2 regions of the Mucilaginibacter sp. P5_A4 genome follow, and region 2 is predicted to be linked to the other one. Evidence: riboswitches for the same ligand, from Rfam matches in the RefSeq annotation. Region 2 holds a riboswitch; the other holds the start of a gene.

Region 1 (16,690 bases), on a different contig from region 2:
GGAGGTAGCACGCAGGTTATTGTGCAGCAATTCGTTATCGCCGTCAATAATCAGGGCCAGCTCATTCACTTCATTCAGTTTCTGTTTGGCAAAGGCCATCCAGTTTTTTATTTCGGGGATAATGTCAGTTTCCAGGTCAAGATCAAATGGTGTATGCAGTAACGAAGAGCTTGGCGCTATCATCACCCTATCTTTCCCCAATACTGCAATTGCTTTTTTAATATGCGTTAGTGAGCGCACATAGTCGTTTTTCCAGATGTTGCGGCCATCAACAACACCCAACGAAAGGCTAAGCTTATCGGGTATCAGTGAAAGCACTTTGTACAGTTGATCCGGCGCACGCACCAAATCAATATGAATGGCGCTTACCGGCAAAGTTACAGCCAGTTCGGTATTCTCGTGCAGGCTTTCAAAATAGGTAGTAAGCAGCACTTTAATATCCGGGCAGTTTTTGCTGATCTCTGTATAAGCATAGGCATACGCTGCTTTTTCTTTTGGGCTGAGATCAAGCGCCAGGAAAGGCTCATCTATCTGTACCCATTCGGCGCCATAGCTTTTCAGCCTTTTTAATACCTCGATGTAAACAGGCACCAGTTTTTTAACCAGGTCGATCTTATCAAAACCGGGTTGTTTTTCTTTACCTAATAAAAGATAGGATACAGGGCCGATCAATACCGGTTTTGGTATGTTGCGGGTATGTTGCTTGGCAAGGATAAACTCATCAAACACCTTTTCGCTAAAGAGCCTGAATTGCTGGTTCTGTACAAACTCCGGTACAATGTAATGGTAATTGGTATCAAACCATTTGGTCATTTCCATGGCGGTAACATCAAGGCCATCTTTTTGATAGCCGCGGGCCATGGCAAAATACAGGTCGATCTCGGTATTGGCTTTGTTTTGGGTTAAAACCTGGGTATAACGCTCGGGGATATTGCCCAGCATCAGCGAGGTATCCAGCGCCTGGTCATAAAAGCTGAAATCGTTACAGGGGATAAGGTCGATACCGGCATCAACCTGGGTTTGCCAGTTTTGCAAACGGAGCTGCCGGGCAACGGCAAACAGATCATCACGACTGATTTTACCTGCCCAGTACTGTTCACTGGCCTTTTTGAGTTCACGGTGGGCACCTACACGAGGATACCCTAAATTGTTTTTGAGCATACGCATAAAACTTTTTTGGTTAAACATTAATTTGAATTAATGCTCCTTACGGTTTTCGGTATGCTTTCGGAGGAAATGGTAATAAAAGGCAAAAGCGTAACGTACAGGCATACGAGGGCCATGTAGGTCATTCTTTTTTCTTTGACTACTGCTTCATTACGCGAAAGCATTGTCTTTATACATTGGGGCAAGTATCCTGGCTTGTAACATTGTTGCCGTCCTTCTCATCCGCACAGGGGCGAACAATGGACATTGTTAAAGGCAACAACCTTTTATGTTACTTACAGTTGCGCGACAGCCCGTGAATTACACACGGTTCCTTATTAATCCCTGTGCTTTAAACACCGGGAACCACTCTGCAGAAAAAAAGTAAAGAACTTTATTGGGCGTAAAGATGGGAATAAATGTGCAGATTTCAGATTAGAAATGTGCAGATGATGTTTTGATTTAAAAATTTGGGGATTTGAAAATGGTTTATGATTTCAATCACAGGACGATTAAACCCGCCACGATATTTACGTTTATCCAGAAAGAATAATCCATTCATCGACACAATTACACCACTAACCGACACTTCACGAGTTTCCTTAACCGCTACAATTACTTTTGATCAACAATCAACAGAACTTATATCATACCCCTAAATAAATAAAATCATGGAACGCAAAAATTTTTTAAAAAGCCTGATGATAGGCGCGGTGTCTACATCGGTATTGGTTGAGGCCTGCAAAAAGGAATCTACAACTACTACAACCAGCAGCACATCCGGCACAAGTTCATCATCAGGCAGCTCATCCGGGTCAAGCTCCAGCTCGGGCACTTGCAGCGTTATTGAAAGTGAAACCGAAGGTCCGTTCCCTACCAAAAGCCCGGCATCATATGTTCGCAGCGATATTACCAGCGACCTTACCGGTTATAAGATGACTGTTAAAATTACCATCAACAATAGTAATAACAGCTGCAATGCGCTTTCTGGTGCTTTGGTTGATATATGGCACTGCGATAAAGAGGGCAATTACTCTGAATACGGTGGCAGCGGAATGCAGGCTACAAACTACACTGCAGTTCACTTTTTACGCGGCAGACAAACTACCGATTCAAACGGGCTGGTAACGTTTACTTCAATCTTCCCGGGATGGTATTCGGGCAGGGCCACGCATATCCATGTGCATGTTTACAACTCGGCAGGCACGTCATTAAAAGTAACCCAGATAGCTTTCCCCGAAGGTACCGGTACCGCGCTGGCAGCTGTTGCAGGTTATAGTAAAGGAATGAGCGGCTACACCTATAATGCAAGCGACAACGTGTTTAGTGATGGTTATACACTTGAGACGGCTGCCGTAACCGGTAACACCACCGATGGCTTTGTACTTTCAATTAGCATGAGCGTACCTGCATAATACAATTGTTCTTTTTCACCCCTGTTAATTCTATCATGCAACCAAAGGCGCTATTTTATTTAGCGTCTTTATTTTTTTCAATTATGAGTACCCGTATCATCACCCTGTGTTACCGAAAGATTATTGATGCAAACTCCGCTAAACAGTGGGATAAACTGGTATTTGAAGCATCCTACCTGGAATTTAAAATGCAGGCTCAGAATTACAGCGTAGGAACTTCATTTACCACCTACGCCGAGCTGCTAAGGCATGTTCCAAACGCCCAGCGGCTTGCCGGCATGGTTACACCAGCTGTAACCGGGTATGTACAACAATTAGCAGGCATAGTGCCCGAGATACTGAACAATGTGGGGAAACGCTTTTTGAAATTTAATAAATTTCAACTGGAGATCATCAACTCCGATATCAACGATAAAACAAAACATCAGCTGGCAATAAATTTTTATACCGAACCGCTCCTCTGGCACGACACTGTGGAGAGCTTTTTGCTTGTATCTGACTATAAACCAGAACAAGCAGAAAATGATGAAACCCTTACCAACCTGTTCCAGGTGCAACCATATGTAAATATATACTCACTCAAAAATCAATACTAAAATGGAAAAGATCTCACCCGGTCAAATTTACCTTGCCGACCAGCGGGGTGTAACCGAAACCAACGTTTTTAGAAGATGCTGTAGTTTTAATTACGGCGATCACTTTAATGAACACCGCGAAGCTTTTGGCAGCCTAAAAGTATTTAACGATGAGATCCTGGCAGCTAATAAGTCGGTTACCCTGACTGTTGCCCATACTTGTTATTTTGTAATTGTACCCATAACGGGCGAATTACTTGTTAAAGATACGGAGGGTAAAAGCAGTATAATAGATGTGGGTGAGGTACATATAAACTATACAAACGCAGGTGGTATTTTAGAATTGATTAACATTTACCAGGAAAATTGGGTGAACTTTTTGTACCTGCAAATAAACGCCGACGGTGATGAATTCCCTATTTTAAATGAGACATTTGGTTTTGATTTTGCTGACAGGCAGAATGAACTGATAACGATAATTCCGGCTGATCGTAAATTGCCGTTTAAGCTAAGTATTGGTCAGTTTACAGGACGAAAGGATGCCCTTTATCATTTAAAAAATATCAACTCTTTGCTTTTCGCCTTTAATATAACTGGGGCGTTTGAGCTGCAGGGCCGCTTAATGCATGAACGTGACGGACTGGCTTTATGGAACCTGGAGGAAGCCGATATGGAAGCCCTAAGCAATAATGCGGTGATATTGATATTAGAGATGACCGACTAAATTTTAAACTATATATACAATAAAACAGGCTCCCTGGTTGTCCATCCCGGAAGCCTGTTTTTTATTCTTTAACGGCTGGTTCGCTGTTAACCTTACCGTCGTTAAACGCTTTTATTCCCTGGCCCATGCCGCGCATTAACTCGGGGATTTTTTTGCCGCCAAACAATAACAGCACTGCAATAATGATGAGTATTAACTCAGGTGCTCCTAATCCGCCCATAAATTTTTATTTTAAATGAATGTTATAAATAATAAACCCTTTATATCATCAAAAATATAAAAGCAGAACCCGCAATTTGGTATAGTATCGGTGAACCGGTAATTTGTATCGATTAGTCCCTTTTGTCATACCCGGTTGTGAAATCCAGTAATTTTGTGCAGCTAATTAATTCGTGTAATTCTGACCTCACTTCGTGAATTAGCATCCGTTCAATTTGTGTAATTCGCACCCCCTTCAATTCGCATTCAAGCTAATTAGATGCAAGCGCGTTTACCGGAGGTTGCTGAAGTGTTTGTTCTGCAGCTTTTTTGAGTTTTATTTTCCTGATGTAGCGGATCTGCAATAAGCCCATTATTACCGCTACAAGCCCCTGTCCTAAAACGGTATCAGGTACGCCTATTTTTTGAGATATGCCCCCTACCAGCAAACCACCAAGCGGCTGCATCCCAAAAAAGGCCATCGCATAAAAACTAATCACCCGGCCGCGCATAGCCGGGTTAACAGTGGTTTGAATTAATGTGTTACTCATGGTAATCTGGGCCATCATCCCAAAGCCGATAACCGCGGCAAACAGCAAAGCTAAAGGGTAGTTATGCATATGCGAAAAAGCTACCAGCCCTGTACCAAAAACCAGTGTACTAAAAGCCAGTATTTTTTTAAGATTAAGCCCCGGTTTTAGCGATGCCAGGAAGATAGCCCCTGAAAGTGCGCCCAGGCCAATTATACTATCTATTACCCCGAATGTGGAAGCCGTACCTTTAAAAATATCCTTGGCATAAACCGGGATAAGCGTACTAAAAGGTAGCACCATAAGGCTGGTCATGGCCAGTATCAGCAGCACAAACCTGATGGATGGCGTATTTTTGATATAAGTAAACCCTTCTTTTAATTCGAAGAAGATATTCTGCTTATGCGATTTTGGTTCGGATTTTGGCAGCTTCATCAACATTAAGGAACCAATTACGGCTATAAAGCTGGCCGCATTGGCCCCAAAACATATAGTTTCGCCAAATTTTTCCAAAATCAAACCCGCCAGTCCCGGACCAATTAATCTCGATAGATTCATTATAGATGAGTTAAGCGCAAGTGCATTTGGCAGATCGGCTTTATTGTCTACCATCTCGTAAACCAGCGCTTGCCGGGCAGGTACATCAAAAGCATTGATAATGCCCAGCACAGCACTCAGGGCAATGATCTCCCATACAAAATAATGCCCAAAGAACACCAGCGCGGTCAGTAACAAAGCCTGGATCATGGATGCGGCCTGGGTAACAAATAATAATTTATAACGATTATACCTGTCAGATACCACGCCACCCAAAAACGAGAATAAAAACGACGGAAACAAACTGGCAAAAAGCGTAACACCCAATAAAAACTTTGAGTGTGTTTGCGAATAAATCAACCAGCTTACGGCTGTTTTCTGCATCCAGGTGCCTATTAATGATATAGATTGCCCGATAAAATAAAGCCGGTAATTACGACTTTTAAAAGCGTTAAACGTATTAATATCCATTACTCACCCTGTCGCCTCTCTCAAAGAAATTATTCAAAATCAACAATTTTAGTTAATGGCCCTATCGCCTTTTTAAGCAATTCTCGTTCCTCCGCGGTACATGTAGCCTCAATAGCATCGTAAAGCCATACATTACGCTCGGCCCGAACCTGCTCCAGCACAGACCTGCCAAGATCAGACAGACTGATTATAGCCTTGCGTTTATCCGTTTCGGAAATACGCCTGTTGATCAACCCACGCTGTTGCAGGTTAGCCAGTATTTGAGACATGCTTTGCGTGGTTATTTTTTCCATCGCAGCCAATTCATTCGGCAATAATTCGTTATGCTGATAGATCAGCGCCATGGTCGATCTTTCGGTTAATGATAATTTATCGGCAGTTATGGAATGTTTACGCAACACCTTAATCAACCGGCCTACAACCGTACGGAGATCTGCAGCCAGCTGGATATCTTTTTGTTCAGTCATTTTTATTATTAAGTAAACTTGTAAGTTTACCTTACAAATTTAGAAAATATTTTATCTTTTATATGTCATAATGAAAATAAGATCATGATTGAAGCACCTGCATGGTACTGCTACAGGGCAAAACAATGATCTGTATCATTTATTACCCTTAATCATTTTGTAATTTTGCTTTGGATTCCGAAAAATCTTATTTCACTTTAAATATACGGGCATGAACCCAAAACACGATATAACATCATTAGAGGACATTAAACTACTGGTTGATACCTTTTACAACAAAGTTGCCGAAGACGCATTGTTAGCCCCTGTTTTTAATGAACGGCTGGGCGACAGGTGGTTGCCGCACCTTGAAAAAATGTATACCTTTTGGCAAACCTTATTGCTACAGGAGCAAACCTACAGCGGTGCACCTTTTCCGCCGCATGCAAAATTACCGGTTGATGAAACCCACTTTGATGAATGGCTGCAGCTGTTTACCCAAACCGTAGACAATCTTTTCAGCGGCGAAAAAGCTGATGAAGCTAAATGGAGGGCAGGCAAAATGGCCGAAATGTTTCGGTTTAAAATAGCTTACTTTAAAAATAACCCACTGAATATATTGTAGGTTGCAAAATAGGACGGAGAATATGCAGGTCATTTTCGTAAATTCGCCCTGTGCCTTCTCCCGTAAAAAAAACTCCTGCTAAAAGCCCGTCAACGGTAAAAAGGAAACCTGTTGCCAAAAAGAAAACAACGGCAGGTTTAGCAACCGGATGGAAGGTAGCTTTTGCAGGCCTACTGCTTATCCTGCTTTCGCCTTTTTATTATGGTTATATTTTAAAAAGCGCAACTGCTACCTGGCGATGGATCCTGGATGCGGGGCAAAATACCAGTTACCGTACCTATAAAAGTTTCAATGTACGTATCCCCAACAATTATACCGTTCATGGCATTGATGTATCATCGTACCAGGGTAAAATAAACTGGGCAAAAGTAAAGGCCATGAACGAGGATGGCGTACATATCAAATTCGCTTTTATTAAAGCTACCGAAGGTGTTTTGATGACCGATTCTTATTTTCAACGCAACTGGCGCGAAGCGCCAAAAGCCGGTATCATTTGTGGGGCATACCATTATTTTTTACCGCAGAAAAGCGGCCTATGGCAGGCGAGATTTTTTTTACAAACCGTAAAAATTGAAAAGGGCGACCTGCCCCTGGTAGTTGACGTAGAAAGACTATACCGTACCACACCCGAAAAAATGCGTGCCCAGCTCACTTTATTTATTAACCAGGTAGAAACAAAAACCGGTGTAAAACCCATCATTTACACCAACATCAGCTTTTACCAGGACTACCTGCGGGGCTATTTTGACGATTATACGTTATGGATTGCTCACTATTACCAACCCGAATTAAAGATAAGCAGTAAAACCAACTGGCAGTTTTGGCAACACTCGGATAAGGCCCATATTAACGGCATTAACCAAAAAGTAGATATGAGCATTTTTAAGGGCGATAGTACGGATTTGGAAAAAATGCTGGTGAAATAGCAAAACCTAATAAATAGCCGTGCTATTTGAACAAGTCTTCTAACCTAATGTCATTTTGTACAAGTCCTACTTTATAACTATTATCTTGCGTACCAAAAGTGGTAACCATCACAATAAATAACGTTTTTCGGGTCTTGGTTTTGTTCTTAAAAACATCTGTTTTTTGTACCAGTTCTGCTGCGTAAGTTTTGTCTATTGTGAACGTTGTGTTTGAAAACTTCATTTCACATATACTAATGCAGAAATCCTGACGATCAAATAATAAGTCTATTTGCGCTCCTTGTTGACCCTTTCCCGGGACATATCGCCACGCAGATTCTTCTGTATAAACTCCTGCTATACCTAATGCAGCCTTAATCTCTTTGGTATGTTTTAAGCATACACTTTCAAAAGCTGTACCGCTCCAACTTCTCCATGACGGTGCTGCAGATAATTTGATCCAGGTACCAGTACCTGTAGCACGACTGTTTTCCATGAATTTAAGGTAGAACCTTGAGTATTCATCAGAAAGCTTATAAATACTATCACGTGTATTTTTTTCAAATGGCACATATGCAGAAATAAAGCCCGATTCTGTTAATTCTTCAAGCAATTGTGTGGCCCTGCCGCCAGTAGACAAGTCGCCCGAATCAATAATTTCCTTTCGCGTTAATCCAGCCGGTTTAGCTGCAAGAGCCCTTACAACCGAAATGTGTTTATCCGCTTCGGCAAATAATGATTGATAAAGGTTATTGAATTCATTTTGCAAAACTCCATCTTTGGTAAAGCAAATACGGTCGATATTTTGGGCTGCACTTTGTCCGGGCAAGATTTCTTTTAAATATTGCGGAATACCACCTACAGCCATATATAACTGCATTATTTGGTAATAATCCAGATTTACATTGTTGTGCTTTAAATATAAACTTGTTTCAGCAAGTGTAAAGGGGAGCAATCTGATTTTTTTGGTAATCCTGTTATGTAAGCCCCCTTTATTGTTCACTACTTTCTGAATCATCCATGAAGCTGCTGAACCACAAATCGTCAGAATCAAATTGTTTTGCTTCGTACCCCATGAATTCCAAAAAAATTCAAATGCCGGCAAAAATCCCGACTTCACAGAACTTAACCAGGGAAATTCATCAAGAAAAATAACACATTTACCTTTCTTTAACAGGGGCTCTGCATAGTTCTTCAGCATTTGAAATGCTTCTGTCCAGTTGGAAGGAATAACAGGAGGGATAGGTAATTGCATGGCTTCCGCCAATGTATTTCTAAAATTTGTTAATTGATCTTTTAATCCGGCATTATGCACGCCGGAAAATTCAAAGATCATATGCTTTTGGAAGGCCTTTCGGATCAGATAAGTTTTACCCACTCGTCTTCTGCCGTATATAGCTATTAATTCTGCTTCGGTTGATTTTAAAGTCTGCTCAAGTATCTGTTTCTCCTCTATGCGGCCAATAATTTCTTTCATCTCCTTGTTGCTTAAAACAAATAATGCATACTTATGGCCGTATATCTTAAAGTATATCCGGCCATAACTATACAAATATAACAACTTATGGCCGAATATAAAATATCATAAGCGGCCACAAGTGTATTAAAAAACATAGTTATGGCCACCTATCGCCTGTTGCTTGTTTTCAACTGTGCTCAAAGGGCCCCTTTAAGAATTTAAGAACAGGCAAAATTAGTAAACCAGGATTCTGTTAACTCCGAGATTCCGGTCTAGCTAAATCAATCTGCATATCTCCTCTAAACAGTTGGATTAGCAGCGTAAGCAGCCCAAAGTTCATCCACGGTTTTACCGGTTTCATTTTTCCAGCTATCATTTGTAAAAGTGTGCGTGCGTAACCGGGCATCAAATTTCTTTACCAGGTTTGGTTTTACATTTTTTTCCACCCAAACTAAAAAGCGTGCCGTAACACGATAGGCATTATCATAGTTTTGGGTTGACTTATAAGCAGGTAGTGCCCATTTGGCGCCCTCATTATCCACACCAAATTTAAAGCGGGCAAAATCGGCAATGCCTTCGGTTAGCCAGCCAGGACCATTACTATCGCCATAGTCCTGTACAATATGCATTACCTCGTGGGTAACTACATCAATATCTTTAGGATGCTTTGTCATGTATTTTGCACTGAACACCACCCTGGCATCGGCGGTTGCCGCAACCCCATCATAGGCGGTATCAATAACAAAGGTTACATTCCTGGTAACCTTTTTGTTGTACTCTTTTTCGAGCTTTGGGTATACTTCAAAAAATGTTTCTACCAGTTTATTTACAACAGTTTTATCAAATGTTGCATCCCGGTTTATAACCGTTAGTTTATATCCTTTTTTATTAATTACCTCGGTTGACTGAGCATGGCCGGCGGCACAAAATGCAAAAAGCCCAATCAGGCTCAGAAAAAATGTTCTCTTCATTGTTTTATGTATATAGTTAGTTGTTTAGCGCTAAAAATCTTGTTTTACAGTCACAGTAGAACCCCGCTCCACCAGCGTTGCGGGTATTTGAAGCTTGGCTTTGGAAATATCGCACTTTTCGGGGCTCATTTGCAACAATAACAGATCAATTGCCGATTTAGCAATTTCATAAGTAGGCTGCCTTACAGTGGTAATGCCCGGAGGATATAGATTAAAGATCTCGTTATCATCAAAACTAACTATCGCCAATTCGCCGGGAACATTTAGCTTAAGCTCACTGATACTCTGCAGGCCCATTATACCCAGGTAGTTGGTGGTAAAAAAAACAGCATCCATTTGCTGCTGCTTTATAAACGTTTTAATAGCATGTACAGATTCTTCCGTATCGGCATCAAAAGGCAATTTAAAAATGTTTCTTTTGTTTTCCTTAATCCCATTTTTCTTTAAAGCATCCTTATACCCCTGCATCCTATCCTGTAACTGGATGAGGTCAAGATCGGCCGTTACAAAACCAATATTACGATATCCTGAATTGATGAGGAACTGAATAGCATTGTAAGAACTGTTGTAATTATCAACCAGCACATGCGGAATATCGAGACCGGGGAAATAGCCATCTATTAATACTACCGGTTTTTCATTGGCCACAAGGTTTTGTATCTCTTTCTCCAACCCTTTCATAGGTGTAATAATATACCCATCAACCAATTGCTGCGAAAGCATTTTGATCACATCCTTCCCTTTTTGAATATTATTATTGGTGCTACAGTAAATAACTCCGTAGCCCGCTTTTTCGGCCTCCTCCTCAATTACTTTAGCCATGGCTCCAAAAAATGGCCCGCCAATGGTTTCCACAATTAAACCGATAACCTTTGATACACCTGTACGCAAGCCAACAGCCATCCTGTTGGGCTCATAACCATTTTTATGAGCCACATCCAATATTTTTTCACTGATCTCTTTACTTATACGCCCCTTTCCGTTTAAAACAAACGATACCGTGGTTATTGAAGTATTGGTAAGTTTTGCAATATCCTTTATTGATATCTTCTTATTGATCATGCTGCTTTAAATTTCCGATAACCCGCTACACATTAACGCGGGTACTGCTGTTCATCTCCAAAATTATAAATTAATAATACAGTAAGGTCATTATCCTCTCCGCTTACACCCTGTTAACAATATTTAACATTTTTTATAAAGTTAATCAGCACCTTTGGGATGATTTAAAACAGGCTTTGGCAAATGTTTAATAGTAAAAAAACCGACCTGTTGCCAGGTCGGTTTTCATATGGGTTTCACCTATTCTTTTTATAAGATACAGGCTAAATGCAAGAAGACAATCAAACTATTTTGTTGCCATTACATTCGTATTTTTAAACAAAGGGTTTATTTTAAAATAAGTTCCGCCGGTAAAACTGATCATGTAAGCAGATTTAAAGTGAGTACTTTTCTGGTAATAATCGGTACTTATAATTTGCGCTCCGGATTTTTGGGCAGCTTCAAATGATCGTTTATCATCATTACGCGCCTCTTCGGTATCAGAGTCGGCCCGGGTACGGATAATGTAACCCTTTTTTACCAGCCTTTTTATTGCTGCCAGGTCCTTTTTAGCATTATTCATAATATGGATAGCTGCCTCGGGAGTGCCGGGCAGTGCATCGGCAAACAATACACGGCCTTTAAGGGATGGATGGCCGGCGATGTAGGCTGCTCTTTTAGTTCCTTTTTCGTCGAGTATAAAAATAAATTTACCTTTCGCAGCTTTTAGTGTTGGCCAATTGTTGTGCAATACGGCTGTTTCAAGGGTTTTATACTTTCCGCGAACATCATCGGGTGTTATTACATATTGTTTGCCCAGGTTATCTAATATAGCTTTATCAAGCTGGGCAAATGTTTTTGAGGTAAATTTTTCGGGAATTGAAAAGCCAGGTTTCTTCATTGGCTCATCCTTGGCGTTCATGGTAATAAAAATAGGATTATGATCGGGATGAGCATCGCTCCAGGTTTTTAGTTCCTGCAGGCAAAGTTTAAAGGTTAAACAATTACTGCGATAATCAATATCCTGTATATGAAAAACCTTAAAGCCCGGTTCTTTCATCACACCTTGTGTATCATATGGTGGTTGTCCGGGTACCCAGTCAAGCCCTTTAGGGTGAGCATATTTGCCCCCTTTGGCATCGGCATAAACATCAATCTCCAGTGCATTTAGGCCCAGGTTAAGCTGATCTGAAAGGCCAACGTGGTTGTAATCAATTTTACTCATCCCGATAGAATCCCGTTTTTGCAAAAAACGGAATAGTTTAGGATCAATAGATTGTTTGTAACTGTTATGCGACCCTATTACCTGGATCTTGTTTATAGTTATATCGTCGGGCTCATTTTTCAAAAATGAAAGAGGAAGTAAAAAACTGATCAGGAGTCCGCTAATGATTTTCATTGTTATATTTGTTTTGCTATCAGTTAAAAGCATAATAAGCGCAAAAGCCAAAACTTTTGCGCTTATTGTTTATTATCAACACAAATTAGTAACCGGGGTTTTGAACTAATTTAGGGTTAAGTTTAATTTCGGTTGATGGTATAGGATACAACCTGCGGGTAATATCCTTATTCATGCTCAGTACATCATTTGGCAGCGGGTATTCCACTTCAAATTTACCGTAACGAATAAGATCATTACGGCGCCATGCTTCCCATGAAAACTCGCGGGCACGCTCATCCAGTAAATCATCCAAGGTAAAGCCTGCTCCTGTAGGCGCATTTGCACGTGTACGGATCTTGTTTATCAAAACATCCGCGGTTTGCAGTTCGCCGTTAACGGTGGTAGCTGTAGCGCCGCGCAAAATAGCTTCGGCTTTCATCAGCAGCACATCGGCCAAACGCAAAACGGGTACATCGTTACCATTTAGGCGGGTGGCCTGGATAATGGAAGGATCGGGATAATATTTAAGGGACCGCACACCTTCTGATTGACTTGCGATGGTATTTCCTAAATCCATAGGTTTGCCCGGTACCAGGGTTAGTTTAGGCTCAATATAAATTTGAGTTGTAGTACCAGGGTAGTAAACAGGTTGCGCAGTAAAGCCGCCAGCGCCATCGGGTGCAAACTGCGGCCCGGCCAGCCACGTTTTTGAACGAACATCATTAGGCAGGTTAAAGCGGTTGTAAAACTCGGGCGTGGTGCTCATGGCAATACTTAAGCCTACGTTAAATCCATAAGCCTGTACCAGGTAGTAAAAAAAGCCGAACCTGGTAAACTGATTACCCGGAATTTGCTGATCGTAAGGGATAGCAAATATTGTTTCGTTTATCTGCGGACCGTTATTTGGCAAAAATATATCCCTGTATTTTAAATCAAGGCTATAGTTGTTGTTCTTTAAAATACTATCGGCCATGGCCACAGCACCGGTATAATTAGCGGCACCGGTATAAACCTGCGCATTAAGATACATTTTCTCTAACAAAGCAAAAACCATGGCTTTGGTAGGGCGGCCATAATACAAGGTTGCGTTACTGCCTGTTTTAGCCGGCAGCAGTGGTAACGCACTTAACAATTCGCTTTCAATAAACTGGTATACTTTGGCCCGTGATTGTGTTGCAGGCTGTACAGTTACCGGGAAATCGGTAATAATAGGCACGTTACCGTATAAATCCATCATGAAGTAATTATACAAGGCACGCATGGCCTTAACTTCGGCAGATGAGGTTGCCTTTTTTTCTGCCGATGATGACGACGCATTAATAGTGCTAAGTATCCGGTTACATGTGTTTATACCGCCAAAACCCCACTGCCATATACCTATTACGTTAGGGTGATCAAATGTCCAGGAATGGTAATGTAATTGCCTGTACTGGCCGCCGTCATCAAAGTTACCATCGCGGGCAGGCAGTATAGCCTCATCTGTGGATAACTCCTGCATACGCCAGTAAGGCACAGCAAATTGCGACGAAAGGTTTGAATAAATAGTACCCAGCAGCGCATTATAATCTGCATCGGTAACCGGAAAATTTGATTTTACGTACTGCGACTCAACAGGCACATCTAATTTTGTGCAAGAGGATGTACCCAGGATGGCAATCGCTGCGGCACATAATATTAATATCTTTTTCATCTGTATATCTTTAGCTGAATTTTTTAAAATGATGCATTTACACCGAAACTGAATGTGCGGGTTTTAGGATAAAAATCCTTGTTATCAATACCAGGGGTTAAACCGCCAATATTTACTTCGGGATCAACTCCCTTGTATTTGGTTATGATAAAAATGTTATTGCCCGATGCATAAAAACGCAGGCTCTTGATAGCCTGGATATGTGGTTTAATGGTATAACCTATGGTAGCATTATCCAAACGCAGGTACGAGCCGCTTTCCAGGAAACGATCTGATACCAGGTAACCATTAATATCTTTAAACGATTCGCCAAGGGTGTATCTCGGGATGTTCTGGAATTTGGAATCGGCCGGGTTGTTTAAAGATGCAAGCGTAGCATTCAGGATCTGGCTGCCATAAACGCCACGGAACAGGAAGTTAAGATCGAAATTTTTGTAAAAGAAACTATTGTTCCAGCCATAAATAAGCTTGGGCTGCGCGCTGCCTGTTATACGCTGATCTGTAGTAAGTGGCTGCGATGCGGTGGTTGAACCATCGGCCTTTTGATAGGTACTTACACCATTTTCATTTTTACCCAAATAATGCCACAGGTAATAGGTGCCAATTGCATAACCTGGCTGTATGATCTGGCTGCTTAAAAATGACTGACCCTTACCACCTAATTGCGCGGTTAAAATATTGTTAATGGTAAATTGATTGTTTGACAAGCTTACCACCTCGTTTTTATTGTGTGATACGTTAAACGATGTACGCCAGGTAAAGCTGTTGGTTTTTACAGGGATGGCATTCAGCACAAACTCGATACCCGTGTTTTTTATTTTACCTACGTTGGCTGTTAGTACCGGGTAAGGATACTGGGTTGATGATACCGAATAATCGGTGATCAGATCGGATGTTGTTTTGATATAATAGTCAACAGATCCTGTAATCCGGTTTTGCAGTAATCCAAAATCCAGACCGATATTGGTGGTTGCTGTACTTTCCCACTTAAGGTCGGTATTCTCATTACGCACCGGGCCAATAGAGTTGGTGATTACACCGTTGTTTAAAAATTTACCCCCGCTGCCGTATATTAACCGGGCGGTAAAGGCATCAAAGCCCAGGCTATTACCAGATACACCGTAACCAGCCCGCAGTTTCAGATCACTGATCACTGGCATACCTTCCATGAATTTTTCGCTGATGATCTTCCATCCGGCAGAAACCGCAGGGAAATATCCATGACGCTGGTTTAAACCAAATCCAGATGAACCGTCCTCTCTTAACGAAGCCTGCAGCAGGTATTTATCTGCATACTGATAATTTATACGCCCGTAATATGATATCAATCTTAAAGTTGAAATGTAGGCCGGGTTAAAAATAATTTGCGACAAGCTTGTAGGGTTCGAGAACGACAAGTTATTGTATGTTAAATAGTCATTTGAAAAACCCTGGGTTTGTACGCCAAAACCATCATTGGTACGGTCCTGCTGGTACGAGTAGCCCGCCAATGCTTTAATGGAGTGCCGACCGAAAACCTTATCATAGTTAAAATAAGCTTCAACCACGTTGCTGGTATTGGTATAAGCGGCACGGTTAGCTACGCCATTTGCACCAACCGCAATGCCCGATTTGCTGTTATAGTAGGTATTTACGTTGTTTTGCTCTTTTTGGGTCGATCCCGTCAGCGTAAACTTTAAACCAGTTAAAATGTCGACCTGGGCAATACCGTTTATCAGGGTTTTATTGTTGTCGGTTTTGATAAAGTTATTATCGATTAATGATAACGGGTTTAAAGTACCACTGCCTGTACGGGCAAAGTTTTCTTTATAAGTTCCGTCGGGGTTAAACGGACTTACCGTAGGCAGGTAAAACAATATGCCTGATAATACCTGGCTTTGTACAATATCGTTGTTTTTAGTGGCGCTGTTGGTTAAAGTTAAACCCAACTTAAGCCTGTCATCAAAAAAACGCTGGTTAATATAGCCTTTGTAAATGGTACGCTCTAAACTGGTATTTTTAAGAATGCCATTATTTTTCAAATAGTTTACGCTTACGCCATACTCCGAATTGGTGCCTGCACCGCCATATGCAAGATTATGATTTTGCGAATAGCCTGTACGCTCGGCAAGTTTTTGCCAATTGGTATTGGAGCCATCATCATCTAATGGCTGCTTCAATGGCACCACACCGTTATCGGCCAGGTATTTACGCAACTCATCGCCGGTAAGCATATCAATGTTTTTTGATACCTTTTCCATGGCGCCGTAGGCGCTGTAGGTTAACCGGGTTTGACCAGCCTTTGCTTTGCGTGTGGTAACAATAATTACCCCGTTTGAAGCACGTGAGCCGTAAATTGCTGTTGATGATGCATCTTTTAACACGTCAATACTTTCAATATCGGCAGGCGCCAAGAGATCGATAGACGCACCAGGGACACCATCTATTACATAAAACGGCTGTTGTGCTGCGCCGGTACGGAAAGTTGAAGGACCTCTTAAAATGGTTGCAGGCGGTTTGTTAGGGTCGCCGCTTTTGGTAATGTTTAAACCAGCTACTTTACCCTGCAAAAGCTCTGCCGGGGTAGTTAATACACC
Region 2 (16,690 bases):
TTGCTTTGCGCTTGCGGCTATTGGTTATAGCGGAGGCTTTGTTTTTTATAATTCCTATCTGCCCGAAATTGCAACCATCGATATGCAGGATAACGTAAGCGCCAAAGGTTTTACCTATGGCTATATCGGGAGTGTTATTTTACAGGTAATATGCCTTGTTTTTGTGCTTTCGCCCAAAACATTTGGATTAAACGGCGGTAGCGCAGCGCAACTATCCTTCCTTTTGGTTGGTATCTGGTGGATAGTTTTTGCGTATATACCTTTCACTATATTGCCAAAAGGCAGCCCTAATGCGGTAACCCATCAGCATAACATTATTAAAGGCGGATTTATTGAATTGGGTAAGGTTTGGGCGAAGGTTAAAACTATGCCATTACTAAAAAGATTTTTGCCGGCTTTTTTCTTTTACTCTATGGGGGTACAAACCATTATGCTGGTTGCGGCCGGTTTTGGGGCCAAGGTACTGAAGATGGAAACAAGCGGTCTGATAGAAATTATCCTGATCATACAAATAGTAGCAATAGGCGGCGCTACATTAATGTCGCGTTTATCGGCTATGTATGGTAACGTTAAAGTTTTAATACTGGTGGTAATTATCTGGGTAGCGGCATGTGTGGCGGCATATTTTATAACCACAATTCCGCAGTTTTATGTGCTGGCTATTATTGTTGGCTTAATTATGGGTGGTATCCAGTCTATGTCGCGTTCAACTTATTCCAAATATTTGCCCCAGGATATACCCGATACCGCCTCGTTCTTCAGTTTTTACGACGTTACCGAAAAACTGGCCATAGTAGGAGGAATGTTCAGTTTTGCTTTTATAGAAGAGTTAACCGGCAGTATGCGCAATTCGGCATTGGCATTATGTGGTTTTTTTATTGTTGGATTGATATTATTGCTTTCTTTGCTAAAAGCCGAGAAAAGCATAAAAAAATATGTGGAATTTAGCGCCGAATAATTTGTGCCGATGAAGATAGAGCTGTTTGTACCATGTTTTGTAGATCAACTATTTCCTGAAACTGCCTTTAATACTATAAAAGTATTGGAAAAGGCGGGCTGTAAAGTGAATTTTAACCCAAATCAAACCTGTTGCGGGCAGCCGGCGTTTAATGCGGGTTTTTGGGATGACGCCAAAGCCGTGGGCAGCAAGTTTCTGAACGATTTTTCGGAAGACAGCGTGATCGTAACCCCATCTGCATCATGCACCGGCATGGTTAAAAACTATTATAACGATTTGTTTACCAATACCGCTGTGCACAACAAATGCAGGGCCATACAGGGTAATATCTATGAGCTGTCGGATTTCCTGGTGAACATCCTGCAGTTTGATTACTTCGGCGCCGAGCTGGATGGTAAAGCTGTTTACCATGATAGCTGCTCAGCCCTGCGCGAATGTAAGATCAGGAACGAGCCCCGCCAGCTGCTTTCTAAAGTATTAGGTTTAGAACTTTTAGAACTGAAGGATAACGAAACCTGCTGTGGTTTTGGCGGTACCTTCGCGGTTAAGTTTGAAGCTATTTCAACAGCCATGGCCCAGCAAAAAGTAGATAATGCCCTGGCAGCCGGTGCCGAATACATCATCTCGACAGATGCCTCCTGCCTGCTGCACCTGCAAAGCTATATCGACAAAAATAGTTTGCCGATAAGGACTATCCACCTGGCTGATGTTTTGGCGCTGGGGTGGGGGAATGTTTGATGTTGATTGAGGAATTGGGAATGTTCGATTTCGGATTTTGTTGTTCCTTTTATACCGATAGTTATTTGTTATGCGATTAATACAGCCGCCTAAGGAAGGCGAATATCCGCCATATGCCGTTATGTACATGAAGCTGGTTCCCACAGATGGCTTTGTGCTAAATCACCTGCAGGATAATTTTCAATTGGTTAAGCAACTGATCTGCTCATTGCCGCCCGATGTGTTATATCACCGGTACGCGCCGGGTAAATGGAGTATTAAAGAAGTGCTGGTACATATTATTGATGACGAGCGCATTTTTGCATACCGCGCCCTGCGTTTTGCACGCAACGAAAAAAATAACCTCATAGGTTTTGACCAGGATGCTTATGCCAATTATTCGGATGCCGATAACAGGGATCTGGATAATATATTTGAAGAATATGAAGCGGTAAGACGATCAACCGTCGCATTGTTTAATGGCCTGCCCGAAGAAGCTTTTGACCGGATGGGGCATGGCACCGGTACCGCGAATGATGCTACTGTAAGGGCCTTAGCCTACCATATTACAGGGCACGAATTACATCATTTAAATATAATCAAAGAAAAATACCTGGCTGGCTTGTAGATTTATTTGGTGATGGCGTTTATATTTAATTTCTCATCAATTTCCTGCTTTAATCAACTTCATTTGTAGGGTATCCTGGTTGTACATCATATTCCATTGCATCATTTTACCGGTGTAACCGCTTATTTTCGCTTTGATAGTATCGCTTTGCGGGCCGTTATAAAAAATGATATTTAAAATGCCCTTTGGGGCATTGTAGGTATACTCGCCGGCCCAGGCACGCTGCTCTTCAAAAATATAGGGGTTTGCAGAAAACTCCACCCGGCCGTATTGCTCCATATAAATAGTATGCCAGGCGCGCGGGTTACTTTGCCAGTCTTGCGTGTCAACAGGTTTTCCGTTTCGCGTCAATTCATAAATATTCCATTTACCCTCAAAGGCAGTTGGTTTGCTTACGGCAACAAAACGGTAGATGCTAAAAAAAGCGAGTGTAATAGCGATTACTTTCACTATCGGTTTTAAAAGGCGGAGCTTAACAGGGGGGAGGTCGCTTAATTGTTGAAACAGGAGTGTTCTAAAGTCGGGCCACCTGAGCAATATGATATAGCTTAGTCCGGCAGTTAATACCAATGAATTTATAAAGGCGCCCTGGTCTATCTGGTAAAAAATATTGATGAACACCACGTTAATCATTACCGGCAGCAGTAGCAGTGCCCCTAATAAAGTGGTACGGCGGAAGAGTAGCAAAATGCCACCAACAATCTGCATCAAGCCTAAAATAACAGCAAAGGTATAGGAATGCCCAAAGTAGTTCCAGGTAAGGTCAAAACCAGTCAGGTTGCCCACCGGTACATCATCCCGACTATAAATATGACCAAACTGGGTTTTTAATATTTTGGCAAAGCCGTAAGTTGAAATTTCAAAAGCAATAAAGTACCTCATGATACCTTGCAGCCAGGCATGCCGTATGCCGGAGTTGAAATTTTCAGCCTTCTGTTTTCGGTGCCAGTAAATAGTGTACGTAAGGGCCAGTAAAGCAAACACTCCGCCAGTATAAAAAAACAGTCTGATATACTGACGCTCATCTATCCGGCCTAAATTGGTGTATAAAAAGCTCGGCAGTATCATTTCAAAAGTTACTACAACGGCAATATAAAAATACAGGCACTCAAAAAATTTGCTAAACCAGGAGGAGGTACGGATAAGGGTATTTGGCATCGGGTTGTTATTTCAGTTTTTGGGTAGATAGCTTGTGTATTTAAGTTAATTTTCAATGTCATCAGGATCAAAAAAAATAAGTTTCAGAAAACTATACTAAAGTCGATTAAAATAGCCAAAAAATAAATACGCGTACAATTATTGTAGATTTTTCTTGATAAATGATGGATAAAAAATGCGTGTATGGTAACCGGGTTGTCCACTGGATTGTTGATATTATCCAAAATCGAAGCGTTCGGATTTTTCAAACCAGGTGTTCGGGGAGCGTTCGGGGTAAAATTATTGAAAATAGCAATGTGTTGATTATCAGCATGTGTTGTGTTTTCTAATAAAGTGGTTAAATTTTTAAGTATCTGATTATTAATTATTTGGTTTGTTTTTACGATTATAGTTCCTGTATACTCCTGCAAAAGCGAACACCCGGTGAATGATACAAAACCAATAAAAAGGTGTTAAACCATAATTAAAATCCTATTTTTGCACCTCAAATAAACGATCACTCCCGTAGGTGATCACAAAACGTAATTTTATAAACTTTAAATCATAGTTGTAGATGATTAGTATTACACTTCCCGATGGTTCCGTTCGTCAGTACGACAAGGGGATCACTTCCATGCAGATCGCATCTTCGATCTCCGAAGGATTAGCACGTAATGTATTAGCAGCCGAAGTTGATGGCCAGGTTTGGGATGCAAGCCGCCCCATTGAGCAGGATGCCCAGGTTAAACTTTTAACCTGGAATGATGCTTCGGGTAAATCAACCTTCTGGCATTCATCGGCCCACTTATTAGCCGAAGCTTTGGAGGCTCTTTACCCGGGTACCAAGTTTGGTATCGGTCCGGCTATCGAAACAGGTTTTTACTATGATGTTGACTTTGGCGACCGTGAATTTTCATCAGATGAGTTCAAGAAGATTGAAGACAAGGTTATTGAGCTTGCCAAAACCAAAGCCGAATACATCCGCAAGCCGGTTAGCAAAGCTGATGCTATTGAGTACTTTACCGAAAAAGATGATGAATACAAGCTGGACCTGATTAAGGACCTGCCTGATGGTGCCATTACTTTTTATACACAAGGAAACTTTACCGATCTGTGCCGCGGGCCTCATATCCCCAACACAGGTTTTATAAAATCTGTTAAACTGATGAGCGTTGCTGGTGCCTACTGGCGCGGCGATGAAACACGCAAGCAGCTTACGCGTATCTATGGGGTTACATTCCCCAAAGCCAGTGAGCTTACCGAATACCTGCACATGATCGAAGAAGCTAAAAAGCGTGATCACCGCAAGTTAGGCAAAGAGCTGGAGTTGTTTGCTTTCTCGGAAAAAGTAGGCATGGGGTTACCATTATGGTTACCTAAAGGAACTGCTTTGCGCGAGCGTTTGACTAACTTTTTGCAAAAAGCGCAGGTTAAGGCCGGTTACGAACAGGTGATCACCCCACATATCGGGCATAAAAACCTATATGTAACATCAGGTCACTATGAAAAATATGGCGCCGATTCATTTCAGCCAATAAAAACCCCGCAGGAGGGAGAGGAGTTCTTTTTAAAACCAATGAATTGCCCGCACCACTGCGAGATCTATAAAACAAAACCGCGTTCATACAAGGATCTTCCTGTTCGCCTGGCCGAGTTTGGTACCGTATACCGTTACGAACAAAGCGGCGAGCTTCATGGATTAACCCGTGTACGTGGCTTTACCCAGGATGATGCACACTTGTTCTGTCGCCCCGACCAGGTAAAAGATGAGTTTAAAAAGGTTATCGACCTGGTATTGTATGTATTTAAGGCTTTAGGCTTTGAAAATTATACTGCACAGATTTCGCTGCGTGATCCTGAAAACAAAGCTAAGTACATCGGCACTGATGAAAACTGGGCTTTAGCTGAGAATGCTATCATTGAAGCTGCAGCCGAAAAGGGTTTGAACACTGTTGTTGAGCTTGGTGAGGCTGCTTTTTATGGCCCTAAGCTCGATTTTATGGTGAGGGATGCCCTTGGTCGTAAATGGCAATTGGGTACCATTCAGGTTGATTATAACCTGCCCGAGCGTTTTGAACTGGAATACACTGGTAGCGACAATTTGAAACATCGCCCGGTAATGATTCACAGGGCGCCATTTGGCTCCATGGAGCGCTTTATTGCGGTGTTAATTGAGCATTGCGCAGGTAATTTTCCGTTATGGTTATCTCCTGAGCAATTTATTATCCTGCCGATATCAGAAAAATACGAGGAATATGCAAAAAAACTTTCTGATGTGTTAAAAGATTCCGATATTTGCGGGCTGATTGATTTCAGGGACGAGAAGATAGGGCGTAAAATACGCGATGCTGAAGTCAAAAAGATCCCTTATATGTTAGTAGTGGGTGAAAAGGAAGCTGCCGAGGGCATGGTTTCTGTTAGGAAACATGGTCAGGGCGACTTGGGAAGTATGAGCATAGAAGATTTTAAAGAACAAATAATTAAAGAAATAAAAGTATAACTTGGCATTAAACAAACCTTTCAATAGAGGACCAAGGCTTCCTTTTAAGAAAAAAGAAGCTGAACACAATATCAACCAATTCATTAGGGCTCAGGAAGTTCGCCTTGTAGGTGATAACGTAGAGCAAGGAATTTTTTCACTAAGAGATGCTCTTGCTATAGCGCAGGAGCAGGAACTTGACCTGGTTGAAATATCTCCGAACGCTGTACCACCTGTTTGTAAAGTAACAGACTATAACAAGTTTATTTACGAGCAAAAGAAAAAGCTTAAAGAGATAAAGAGCAATGCCAAGCAAACTGTTATTAAAGAGATTCGCTTCGGACCTAACACTGATGATCATGACTTTGAATTTAAATTAAAGCATGCCATTAAATTTTTGGAATCAGGCGAAAAGGTAAGAGCTTACGTACACTTTAAAGGCCGTGCCATTGTTTATAAAGAGCAGGGCGAGATATTACTGCTGCGTTTTGCACAGGCATTGGAAGATGTAGGTAAAGTGGAGCAATTACCAAAGCTTGAAGGTAAAAGGATGTTTTTAACCCTGGCGCCTAAAGCAGCTAAAAAGTAGATATGAGATGTTAGATATGAGATTTGAGACAATTTTATATCTGACATCATTTAAAATAAACGTGAAATATGAGGTCGGGATGCGAAGAGATAGTTAGTCTCACATCTCAAATCTCATATCTAACATCTAAATAAATAAATAGTTATGCCAAAAATGAAAACCAATTCCAGTGCTAAAAAGCGTTTTAAGCTTACTGGAACCGGTAAAATCACACGGAAGAATGCATTCAAAAGCCACATCTTAACCAAGATGTCGACTAAACGTAAGCGTAACCTTGGTCACACCAGCTTAGTGTCTGATGCTGATATGGGAAATGTTAAACGTATGCTTTGCATCGGAAAGTAATTCACAATTTTTTTAACCAGGTATTAGAGTTTTAAGTTCGGCTGTAAAAGCAGGCACTCACTACCAAAATCAAACAACATGCCACGTTCAGTTAACGCAGTAGCGTCGAGAAGACGCCGGAAAAGGATCATGAACCTCGCCAAAGGTTATTGGGGTTCACGCAGCAAGGTTTATACCGTTGCAAAAAACACAGTTGAAAAAGGTTTACAGTACGCTTATCGTGACCGTAAAACCAAGAAAAGAGAATTCAGAGCTTTATGGATCCAGCGTATTAACGCAGGTGCCCGTCAGCACGGAATTTCTTACTCTCAATTAATAGGTAAATTAGCAGCAAAAGAAATCGGTTTAAACCGTAAAGTATTAGCTGATTTAGCAATGAATCATCCTGATGCTTTCAAAGCCGTGATTGATGCAGTAAAATAATATAATTTGCTGAGATCAGTTCTTGACGAATTAAAATAAAAACCGCCCGGTAACTAATTACCAGGCGGTTTTTTTATGGAATCTATTTTTAATCCCTGCCTATGATATTACAATAATGGGTTCTTCTTTGCCATCCAGGAAAAACTCGGCGCCGTTATCAAGATCCATATACTGTTTAAAATTCTGCACGTCTTTATCAACCATCTTTTTAAATAAAGGGTTTAATACCTTAGCAAGGCCGGCGCCCAATCCACCTGCCGGCGGTTGGTAGCTAATCACAATATCAACAATTGTTCCGGTACCATCTATGGTATCCTGGAAACGCACCTTGCCTGCATTATTAATTGTAGACTCGGGTAGCGAGCTCCAGCCAATCATTTCGTTAGGTTCGTCTTTTACAATTTCTGCATGCCAGCTAACAGTTGCTACGTCCGCAGGGAGCTTTAATACCCAATAAGAATACTTTGAGTCTATGACTTCAACACTCTCCAGGTGTTTCATAAACAGGGGGAGGTTATCAAACTTGCGCCAAAAGTTGTAAACCTTGTGCCGGGGCTGATTAACGGCAAATGAAGACCGGATATTGATATTAATAGGATTGGTTGATAATTTGCCAATTCGCTTATACAATTCGCAATGGCCGGTAATACCACGGTTTAAAAGATATCCGCTGGCGCCTATCTTTAATATGCTCGCGAACGGGTTCGAAAAGATATGCTTAAAACCCGACCATCCCAGTTTTACGCCTCCAACGATAGATGTATAACGTTCAGGCCAGTTCAGGTTTATCCTGTCGTCGCCGTAAAGTACCGGGTAGTTATCGGTATATTTAACTATTGTAGTTGCCATAGTGTTATTTAATTGGGTGTAAAAACTAAACAGTATATAGCGGGCTAAGTTTTTGTTAATTGAACTTTATTTAACCTTATCGTAATTAAATTTAAATTTGGTTAAATCAGGTAAGCGTTTTTTTACTCTTTGTAGTTCGTATTTATAAATTACCTGCCCAAGGTTTTTCAGGAAAGGAAGGCAAACGGTTGTATACCCGTACTTATTATCGTTAAGGATCCCATCCTCGTTTGATTGTACTACCGCTGTAAGCATAAACTCAACTTTGTTTTTAAAATCTACAATGTAGGCGTTATCAATATCGTATCCATAACTGTCGCCATATTTGTTAAATATCCTGATATCGGCATTGGGTGCTACTGTGCTATCGGCACCATAAAATAAAAGCTTACTTACCGTTGGGTAGTATTCGTGCCGGTTGTAGGTTGGCTTTACACTTTCGGTAGGAAACATGCTCATGTAACGATAAATGAACTGATAATCTGCCGCAGTTAAGTTAAAGCGCTGTGTTTTAGGGAAAACTTCTGGAAAAAGAAGCCGTTTTAATACCATTTGCTGGTCGGTAATGGTGTAAACGTTTTTTTCGGCAAAGCTGAACGGCTGCATTACCAGTTTATCATCCTTATCGAGGTAGCCCTTGCCTTGTATCATGTTTTGTAATTGCATGGGATACTCGTTGTTATCATAAAACGCCGGTTTGCGATAAACCAATTGGGCATCGTTATAAAAGTCAACCGGATTGGTATGTTTAGTGCCTTCCCCGGTATCGCCGATTGCAAGCCTGCCAATGATACGGGTATTGTTTAAATTATAATTTTTGAGTTTTTTGTTGATCTCCCCGCGGTCAACAAATTCATACAACCTGTTATAGGCATCATTATCACTTACCAGCAGGATCTTTTTGATGTAGTTTTCAATTGATGGAAGTCCGTTTGCTGATGAAGTATCCGTTTTAACTTTAGTTTGCCCGGTAGAGGCACTATCGGTTATCATTACAGATTGTTTTGTTAAGCCTTTAATTTTCAACTCGTTTAACTTCTCAAGCGTAAAAATAGCTGTTGGCAGCTTTACGGTACTTGCCGGGTAAAAATACCGGTTAGGGTTAAGCCGGTAACTATATGATTTAAAATGAGGGATGTTGTTTCTGTCGCGGTTTATCTGTGTGTAAAGAATCTGGACTTCGTTTTGGGTTGGGTGATCGAGTACGCCTTTAAACAGTTCGGGCTGAGCTTGTAAAAGGGTTTTTAGGAGCAGTGTATCGGGTTGTTGGGCAAAGCTTATTAAACCAATCATCATCAAAAATAACAAAGTGCAATACATTTTCATCAGCATAAATATACAGATGTTAGTTGTGGTTATTAATAGTTGTTGTACTTTTGCACCGCTTTAGGTTTCTTTGATAGGATATTATCAAAGAATTAAAAGGGAATACGGTGTAAATCCGGAACTGTCCCGCAGCTGTAAGCTCCATAACCATAGTTCATCCTTAAAGTCACTGTTCGGGTAAACCGGACGGGAAGACAGAACAAAGGGGAGTAAGTCAGAAGACCTGCCAGAGCATTATAAATTATTCATAGCTTTCGTGGATTGAAGCCTGAATGTGAATGCTCTTCTTTTAGTAGTGTATTTTCATTTTATGCTGTCCGTGTTGTGCTATTTAAACCGCATTATTATTTAACGCTATAGCAAATACATGAAAAAAAAGTACTTTAAAATTGTTTTAGGATTAGGATTATTGCAGGTGGGTTTATGCAACACCGCCGCGCTTGCACAGGATACTACCCGGTTATTAAATGACGTGGTAGTTACTGCCACCCGCTCACCTAAAAAATTAGCCGATATAGGTAGGGTAGTTACCGTAATATCGGCAGAGCAGATCAACCGCTCGCAAGGCAAAACTTTACCCCAGTTATTGAATACCGTTGCCGGAATAACTTTCTCTGGCGCTCAGAACGCGCCCGGCATCAGTACATCTGTTTTTTTACGCGGCGCATCATCGGGTAATACTTTAATATTAATAGATGGTTTCCCGGTTAACAACGCAAGCTCAATTGATGGTAGTTATGATCTTAATGCTTTCCCGTTAAACCAGGTTGAAAGAATTGAAATATTAAAAGGAAGCGGATCGACACTTTACGGATCCGACGCTGTGGCCGGCGTGATCAATATTATTACCAAACATCCGCAGGGACAGGGCTTAAAAGGTAATGTGCAGTTAACAGGTGGCAGTTATAATACCTTCCAGGAATCGGCCGGGTTGACCGGTGTAATAAACCATACCGGGATTACCGTTAACCTATCTAATACGGATTCAAAGGGTTTTGCGGCCGCTACCGATACTACAAACAAAGCCGGATTTAAAAAAGATGGTTTCCACCAGCGTTCGGCCAGCGTTAACATCAGTCAATATGTTTCTGAGAAATTTAGTCTGAATGGTAATTTTCAGGGCAGCTATAACACAGGTAATCTGCCTTATGGCGCTTATACTAATGATAACAACTACACCTATAACAATACGCTTATATTTGGTGGTTTAGGGGCTAAAGTAAAATTACCAAAGGGAACATTGGTGTTTAATGCCAGCCAAAATACAGTTCGTAACAACTTTAAAAACCTGCCGCCCGATAATAACCAAACCAACCAGTTAACAAAAAACACCGGCCGCATAAGCAATTTAGAAGCTGTGTTGAATTATAATTTGGGCAAATATTTTGACATTACGAGCGGCGCGAACTATAAATACAGCAATACCGACCAGTATAGCTCGTTTGAACAAACAGGATATCATCCTGGCCCAAGTATTATAAACTCCGATACTGCACATAACAGCATTATCAGCGTTTACACCTCCTTGTTTTTCAAATCAAACATTTTCCATATGGAACTGGGCGGCAGGTATAATCACCATAGTAAATACGGAGATAACTTTACCTATACTATTAACCCTTCGCTGTATTTAGCAGATCAGTTTAAAGTGTTCGGGACTATCGCCTCGGCCTATAAATCCCCATCTTTATATCAATTGTACTCGCAATATGGCAATGGTAGATTAAAGCCAGAAACAACTACCTCATACGAGGCAGGATTTGATTGGGAGATCGTAAAAAATGCATTATCGTTTAACACCGTATTCTATAAACGCAATACAAAAGATGTAATTTATTTCTTCTCTGAATCACAGCCTCCTTATAGAGCATTCTATAAAAATGGATCTTTTCAAAAAGATAAAGGCTTTGAAACTGAACTGAAATACAATTCAAACAAGCTAACTGCATCAGCATACTTTGCCTATGTTACAGGTAAGCAAACTGATGAAGCCGGTAAACAAACGGCTAATTTATACCGCAGGCCAAAAAATACCTTCGGTGCTAATGTTTCATACCAGGCTTGTGCTGATTTCCTGATCGGCGTAAATTATAAATATACCGGCAACAGGGGCGACCTGAATTTCGCCACCTATCCATCTACAATCACTACTTTGAAAAACTATAACCTGGTTGACCTTCACCTGCAGTTAAAAGCTACCAAAAATCTGAATGTATTTGGAGATCTGAACAACGTGCTCGATCAAAAATATACCGATTGGCTGGGGTATAACACACGTGGCATAAACTTTATGCTTGGTGCAAAATACCAGTTTAATTAGTAGTTTTTATTTAACATGATTATGAGTAATTTTACGTCATAAATATTATCATGAATAAAAAAGACACCATCAACAGGAACATTATCCTTATTTTAATGATAATTGTTGCTGCAGCTTTCAGGCTAATAACCTTTAAGTATAAGGAACTGAGTAACTTTACCCCGGTGGGCGCTATAGCTGTGTTTGGAGGAGTATACTTTACCGAAAAATGGAAAGGCTATGTAACGGTATTACTTACGCTTTTTACTACCGATATCATCATCAACTACCTGTACACATCAAAAATTACCTTGTGGTATAGCGGTGCTGTTTGGGTTTATCTTTGCTTTGCCCTGATGGTTTTAGTAGGCAGCTTTATTAAAAAGGTAAGCGTGTTTAACGTGCTGCTGGCGTCTGTTGCATCGATATTGATTCATTGGCTCATTATCGATCTGCCATTTTTATATGGCACCATGTACCCGCATACTTTAGCCGGTTATGGTCAATCGTTAATTAATGCTATCCCGTTTGAAAAGAACATGGTTTTAGGCGACCTGTTATTTGGTTTTCTGTTGTTTGGCGGTTTTGAGCTGGCAAAGAGTAAGTTTGCTTTTTTGCAAACCCAAAAGCAGCTGGCTCTTTAAACTAAAATAATAAAATTGAAAGCGATCTGCCATAATGCAGGTCGCTTTTTTTATGGGCTGATAAATTTGTAAAAGCCAAAAACTAAAGCACAAGGCTGAAAGCTAATTTTAAAATACAAATACTTTTTGGATTGGGTTGAAATATTAAAGCGTGATATAATTTAAGGTATGAAAAACTTAGTAGTATTAACAGGAGCGGGGATTAGCGCTGAGAGTGGTTTAAAGACCTTTAGAGACAGCGATGGCCTTTGGGAGGGTTACAATATACAGGATGTGGCTACACCCGAAGCATGGGCGTATAACCCGGTAATGGTGCAGCAGTTTTATAACGAGCGGCGGAAGTCGGTATTGGAAGCAAAACCCAATGCGGCCCATTACGCTTTAGCCAGGCTGGAAGAGAAATATAATGTAACCATTATCACCCAAAATATAGATGATTTGCATGAAAGGGCCGGCTCCACTAAAGTAGTTCATTTGCATGGTATTATTACCCGTTCGCAATCAAGCATCAATCCTGCACTTACTTATCCTATTGATGGATGGGAGATCAGGATGGATGAGGTTTGCGAGCTTGGTTCACCCTTGCGGGCCCATGTGGTTTGGTTTGGCGAAGATGTGCCTATGATAGAACCGGCAGCCCGGATTTGCGCCGGTGCCGATCTGTTTATGCTTATAGGCTCCTCGCTGGCAGTTTACCCGGCTGCCGGCCTCATTGCTTATGTAAACAGGGAAGTGCCTAAGTATATCATAGATCCCAGGATACCGGATACAAGAGTGAACGGGCCGGTAATTAAGATACAGGAAAAAGCAACAGTTGGGGTAACGGCCCTGGTGGAGGAGTTGTTGAAAAACAATTCGGCAACATAAAACCATGTCATTAATAATGAAAGTGCCGGCCTTTTGCTTTGTGCATTCTGCCTTTAGCTTCTATATAATCACGATTTAAAATGAAATGTATATTCAATTGGAGTGGAGGGAAGGACAGCGCGCTTGCTTTATACCATTGCCTTCAAGATCCAAACCTGGAAATAAAATACCTGGTAACGACCATTAACGATGCTGTCGACAGGATCTCGATGCACGGCGTTCGCACCGAATTATTGATCAAGCAGGCAGAAAGTATCGGCATTCCATTGTACCAGATTCGGTTGCCCGAAATGCCGGGGATGAAAGAGTATGATGAGGTAATGCATCATCATTTATCTCAGCTTAAAAGCGAAGGTATAACCCATTCTATCTTTGGTGATATCTTTTTGCAGGACCTGAAAGATTACCGTGATGCCCGTTTGAGTGAGCTTGGCCTCAGCGGCATTTACCCGCTATGGAAACGGGATACCGGGGAACTGATCAACGAGTTTTTAACCCTCGGATTTGGAACGGTAATAGCTTGTACCCAGGCACGGCTTGAACGGATAGTTGGAAAGGAGCTAAGCCCCGAATTGATTGATGCCTTACCCGATGATGTGGATGTTTGCGGGGAGAACGGGGAGTTTCATACTTTCACTTTTAAAGGCCCTATCTTTAAAAAAGAGATAAATTATAAAACCGGCGTTAAGGTATTTAAGGAATACCAGGCACCCAAAAATGCCGACGATTCATGTGCTTCAACTACGGGTCAAAAGCCATCAGGGTTTTGGTATTGCGACCTTCTTTTGGCTTAACTTCGCATTTATTTGGTAAAATAACCAGCCAAATTTAATTTTTTATAAATTTATATATGGTCTGTTTGTCAATTCTTTAAGTATGCTAATATAAACTAATTATTTACTTAAGACAAGATTTGGTTGAATTTAAGGCCATAAATGGAGTGTTTTGCCAAATAAAATTCTGTTAAGGAAATTTTATACAATTAAAATGCTGAAAATCAATTAGGTAATCATTAAACCCTGTTAAAAATTATACCTGTAATAGGCGTCTTTGAAGTCGGTACGCATCTCAATAAAACGGGCAGCTACCTTCTTTAAAAACTCTTCATCCAACAATTCAAAAACGCTGTTTACACCATCGGTCAGGTCCATTTCGGCTATTTTAAAACTTTGCTCCAGGGTGCCCTGTTCAATCTTTACAATAAACTTTTGGTTCATGTTCAGGATGGAGATCTTAAAATCGGGGTGCGGTAATTCGGCAACAATTCTCATATCTTAATTTTTAAACAGGTTATTTAAAGGGTCATTGCCATTCAGCGAGCCAAAGCTGGCAATGGGCTTAAACCGGGCAAATAGCTCTTCGCTGTACCAGTTTTCACTCCGGGTAAGTTTTATTACTTCGGCATGTTCGCGGCTTTTGTAGGCAAAGTTTTTTACATCATCAATGCTCTGCCAAACAGAAAATGTGGCCTGTCGATATACCGGTGCCTCGCCTACGCCAAAGGAGGTAATATAGCCCGGCGCATTGGTCATTAAGCCTGCTACTTCATCTACATGGCTCCAAAAATTCCTTAGCCTGCTTATTCTGATCGTGGCCCGTGTAAGCACAGCAACCGGGCCTGTATAGTTTTGTATATCAGGCGTGCCAAAGGGTTCTTTACCATTCCATTTTCCATGACTTTGCAATGGCTGGCATAATATGGTGTAACCTTCATGGGCTAATACCTTCCACCAGCTTGAAATAAAGGAGTGGTTATAAAACCTGTCGAAATCTTCGCGGTTTTCCCAGCAGGCTAACAGGCCCCACTGCTGCCAGTCGGGCTGCAGGTCGAAGGTTCCATTCCGGCCCGAGCCAAGCAGCTTGTAAAAAGTGCAGCCTTTTTGCATTATCAAGGGCAGCCGGTGTATTGCCATGGCCAGCAAGGCGAAGGGAATAAACAGCTTTCGGTACCGGATTATAGTTAAACTAACAAACATACACCTGCTAAATAAAAGATTAAATATGATATTATTGGTATCAAGTAGTTAGTATCAAGTATCAAGATTGATTTTCTGGTCAATATATTAGATAGGGGGACTTTTGACGCTTGCAGAAAAATAAAAAGAAAAAAGTCTTGATACTTGATACTGACTACTTGATACTAATTGTTATTTGACAGTAAAAAGAAAAAAGTCTTGCTACTTGATACTAACTACTTGATACTGAAAATGGCCATCTTTGCATTATGGCAGAGGATTTAAACATAACCACATCAACAGATAAAACCGAACAATATTCTGCTTTGATCCCCCAGATTGAAGCGTTACTATATGGCGAACCTGACCTTGTTGCCAACCTGGCTAACATCAGCGCAGCTTTAAAGGAGCAGTTTAAATGGTTTTGGGTTGGCTTTTATATGGTAAAGAACGGTGAACTGGTTTTGGGCCCTTTCCAGGGGCCTGTGGCCTGTACGAGGATAGCTTTGGGTAAAGGTGTTTGCGGCGCTGCATGGGAGCAGGCAAAAACGCTTATAGTGCCCGATGTAGAGGCTTTTCCGGGCCATATTGCGTGTAGCTCTCTTTCGCAGTCGGAAATAGTAGTGCCGGTATTTAATAATGGTGAGGTTGTTGGCGTTTTGGATGTTGACAGCGAACTATTAGATCAGTTTGATGAAACTGACGCGCGCTTCCTGGAGCAGATTGTAAAGCTGGTAAAATTTTAATGAGCAGGATTTACCTGGTAGCCGGCCTCGGCGCCGATACGCGCATTTTCAATAATATCGACCTGGGCAATCATGAAGTGATTCCGGTGGACTGGATAGAGCCAGACTCCCGGGATACTTTGGCGGGCTATGCACAAAAGCTCATTTATCAATATAACATCAAGCCGGATTCAATAGTGATAGGCAATTCGATGGGAGGGATGATCGCTGTTGAAATGGCTAAGCTTATCCCTATGAAAAAAGTGATCATTATTTCCAGTATTAAAACAAGGGATGAGGCACCCCGGTACTTTAGTTTCTTTAGGAATTTGCCGGTTCAAAAATTAATTCCCGGCAAACTAATGACCTCGATGGGGTTTATGATCAAACCGGTGTTTGGCAAGATGAGCGAAGGGGATGCGTGGGTGTTTAATGATATGCTGAAAAGGACGTCGCCGGTATTTGTAAAGTGGGCCATGGGGGCAATTTTAAACTGGAAAAATGATGTGGCCCCTACAAATCTTTACCATATAACCGGCGATAAAGATCTGATATTTGACTATAAGCGCATAAAAAATGCTGCCATTGTACAGGGTGGAACGCACATTATGATTTTCGATAAAGGCAAAGAAATTAATAAACTTTTAAAACAAATCCTCCCAAAAAAATGAAGCTGACCGAGGATTATTATTTAGGAAATGATGTGGTTGCTATCAGCAAAAACCTGCTGGGTAAGTATTTATTTACCT

What was found. Region 2 has a riboswitch for cobalamin ahead of AC1DQW_RS18965 (TonB-dependent receptor plug domain-containing protein). Riboswitches for the same ligand answer to the same signal wherever they lie in the genome.
Region 1: another riboswitch for cobalamin. It lies ahead of metE (5-methyltetrahydropteroyltriglutamate--homocysteine S-methyltransferase); the one in region 2 lies ahead of AC1DQW_RS18965 (TonB-dependent receptor plug domain-containing protein).

Annotation. Positions count from the first base shown of each region.
Region 1 is NZ_JBFUKX010000015.1:3,041-19,730, reverse strand. Features, by position in the region: gene metE (5-methyltetrahydropteroyltriglutamate--homocysteine S-methyltransferase) at 1-1,161, opposite strand, end outside; cobalamin riboswitch at 1,331-1,532, opposite strand; gene AC1DQW_RS11370 (dioxygenase family protein) at 1,818-2,561, shown strand; gene AC1DQW_RS11365 (hypothetical protein) at 2,645-3,157, shown strand; gene AC1DQW_RS11360 (pirin family protein) at 3,159-3,860, shown strand; gene tatA (twin-arginine translocase TatA/TatE family subunit) at 3,922-4,080, opposite strand; gene AC1DQW_RS11350 (MFS transporter) at 4,331-5,596, opposite strand; gene AC1DQW_RS11345 (MarR family winged helix-turn-helix transcriptional regulator) at 5,626-6,063, opposite strand; gene AC1DQW_RS11340 (group III truncated hemoglobin) at 6,275-6,667, shown strand; gene AC1DQW_RS11335 (glycoside hydrolase family 25 protein) at 6,718-7,593, shown strand; gene AC1DQW_RS11330 (AAA family ATPase) at 7,616-9,049, opposite strand; gene AC1DQW_RS11325 (basic secretory protein-like protein) at 9,331-10,002, opposite strand; gene AC1DQW_RS11320 (LacI family DNA-binding transcriptional regulator) at 10,033-11,064, opposite strand; gene AC1DQW_RS11315 (phosphatidylinositol-specific phospholipase C1-like protein) at 11,351-12,442, opposite strand; gene AC1DQW_RS11310 (RagB/SusD family nutrient uptake outer membrane protein) at 12,528-14,114, opposite strand; gene AC1DQW_RS11305 (SusC/RagA family TonB-linked outer membrane protein) at 14,138-16,690, opposite strand, start outside.
Region 2 is NZ_JBFUKX010000035.1:24,682-41,371, reverse strand. Features, by position in the region: gene AC1DQW_RS19015 (MFS transporter) at 1-958, shown strand, start outside; gene AC1DQW_RS19010 ((Fe-S)-binding protein) at 968-1,696, shown strand; gene AC1DQW_RS19005 (DinB family protein) at 1,767-2,303, shown strand; gene AC1DQW_RS19000 (hypothetical protein) at 2,340-3,461, opposite strand; gene thrS (threonine--tRNA ligase) at 4,015-5,940, shown strand; gene infC (translation initiation factor IF-3) at 5,942-6,508, shown strand; gene rpmI (50S ribosomal protein L35) at 6,653-6,853, shown strand; gene rplT (50S ribosomal protein L20) at 6,932-7,276, shown strand; gene AC1DQW_RS18975 (SRPBCC family protein) at 7,376-8,125, opposite strand; gene AC1DQW_RS18970 (serine hydrolase) at 8,192-9,457, opposite strand; cobalamin riboswitch at 9,496-9,696, shown strand; gene AC1DQW_RS18965 (TonB-dependent receptor plug domain-containing protein) at 9,819-11,771, shown strand; gene AC1DQW_RS18960 (DUF6580 family putative transport protein) at 11,822-12,394, shown strand; gene AC1DQW_RS18955 (SIR2 family NAD-dependent protein deacylase) at 12,563-13,261, shown strand; gene AC1DQW_RS18950 (Dph6-related ATP pyrophosphatase) at 13,342-14,055, shown strand; gene AC1DQW_RS18945 (hypothetical protein) at 14,284-14,532, opposite strand; gene AC1DQW_RS18940 (DUF3291 domain-containing protein) at 14,536-15,237, opposite strand; gene AC1DQW_RS18935 (GAF domain-containing protein) at 15,486-15,962, shown strand; gene AC1DQW_RS18930 (alpha/beta hydrolase) at 15,962-16,612, shown strand; gene AC1DQW_RS18925 (DNA-3-methyladenine glycosylase) at 16,609-16,690, shown strand, end outside.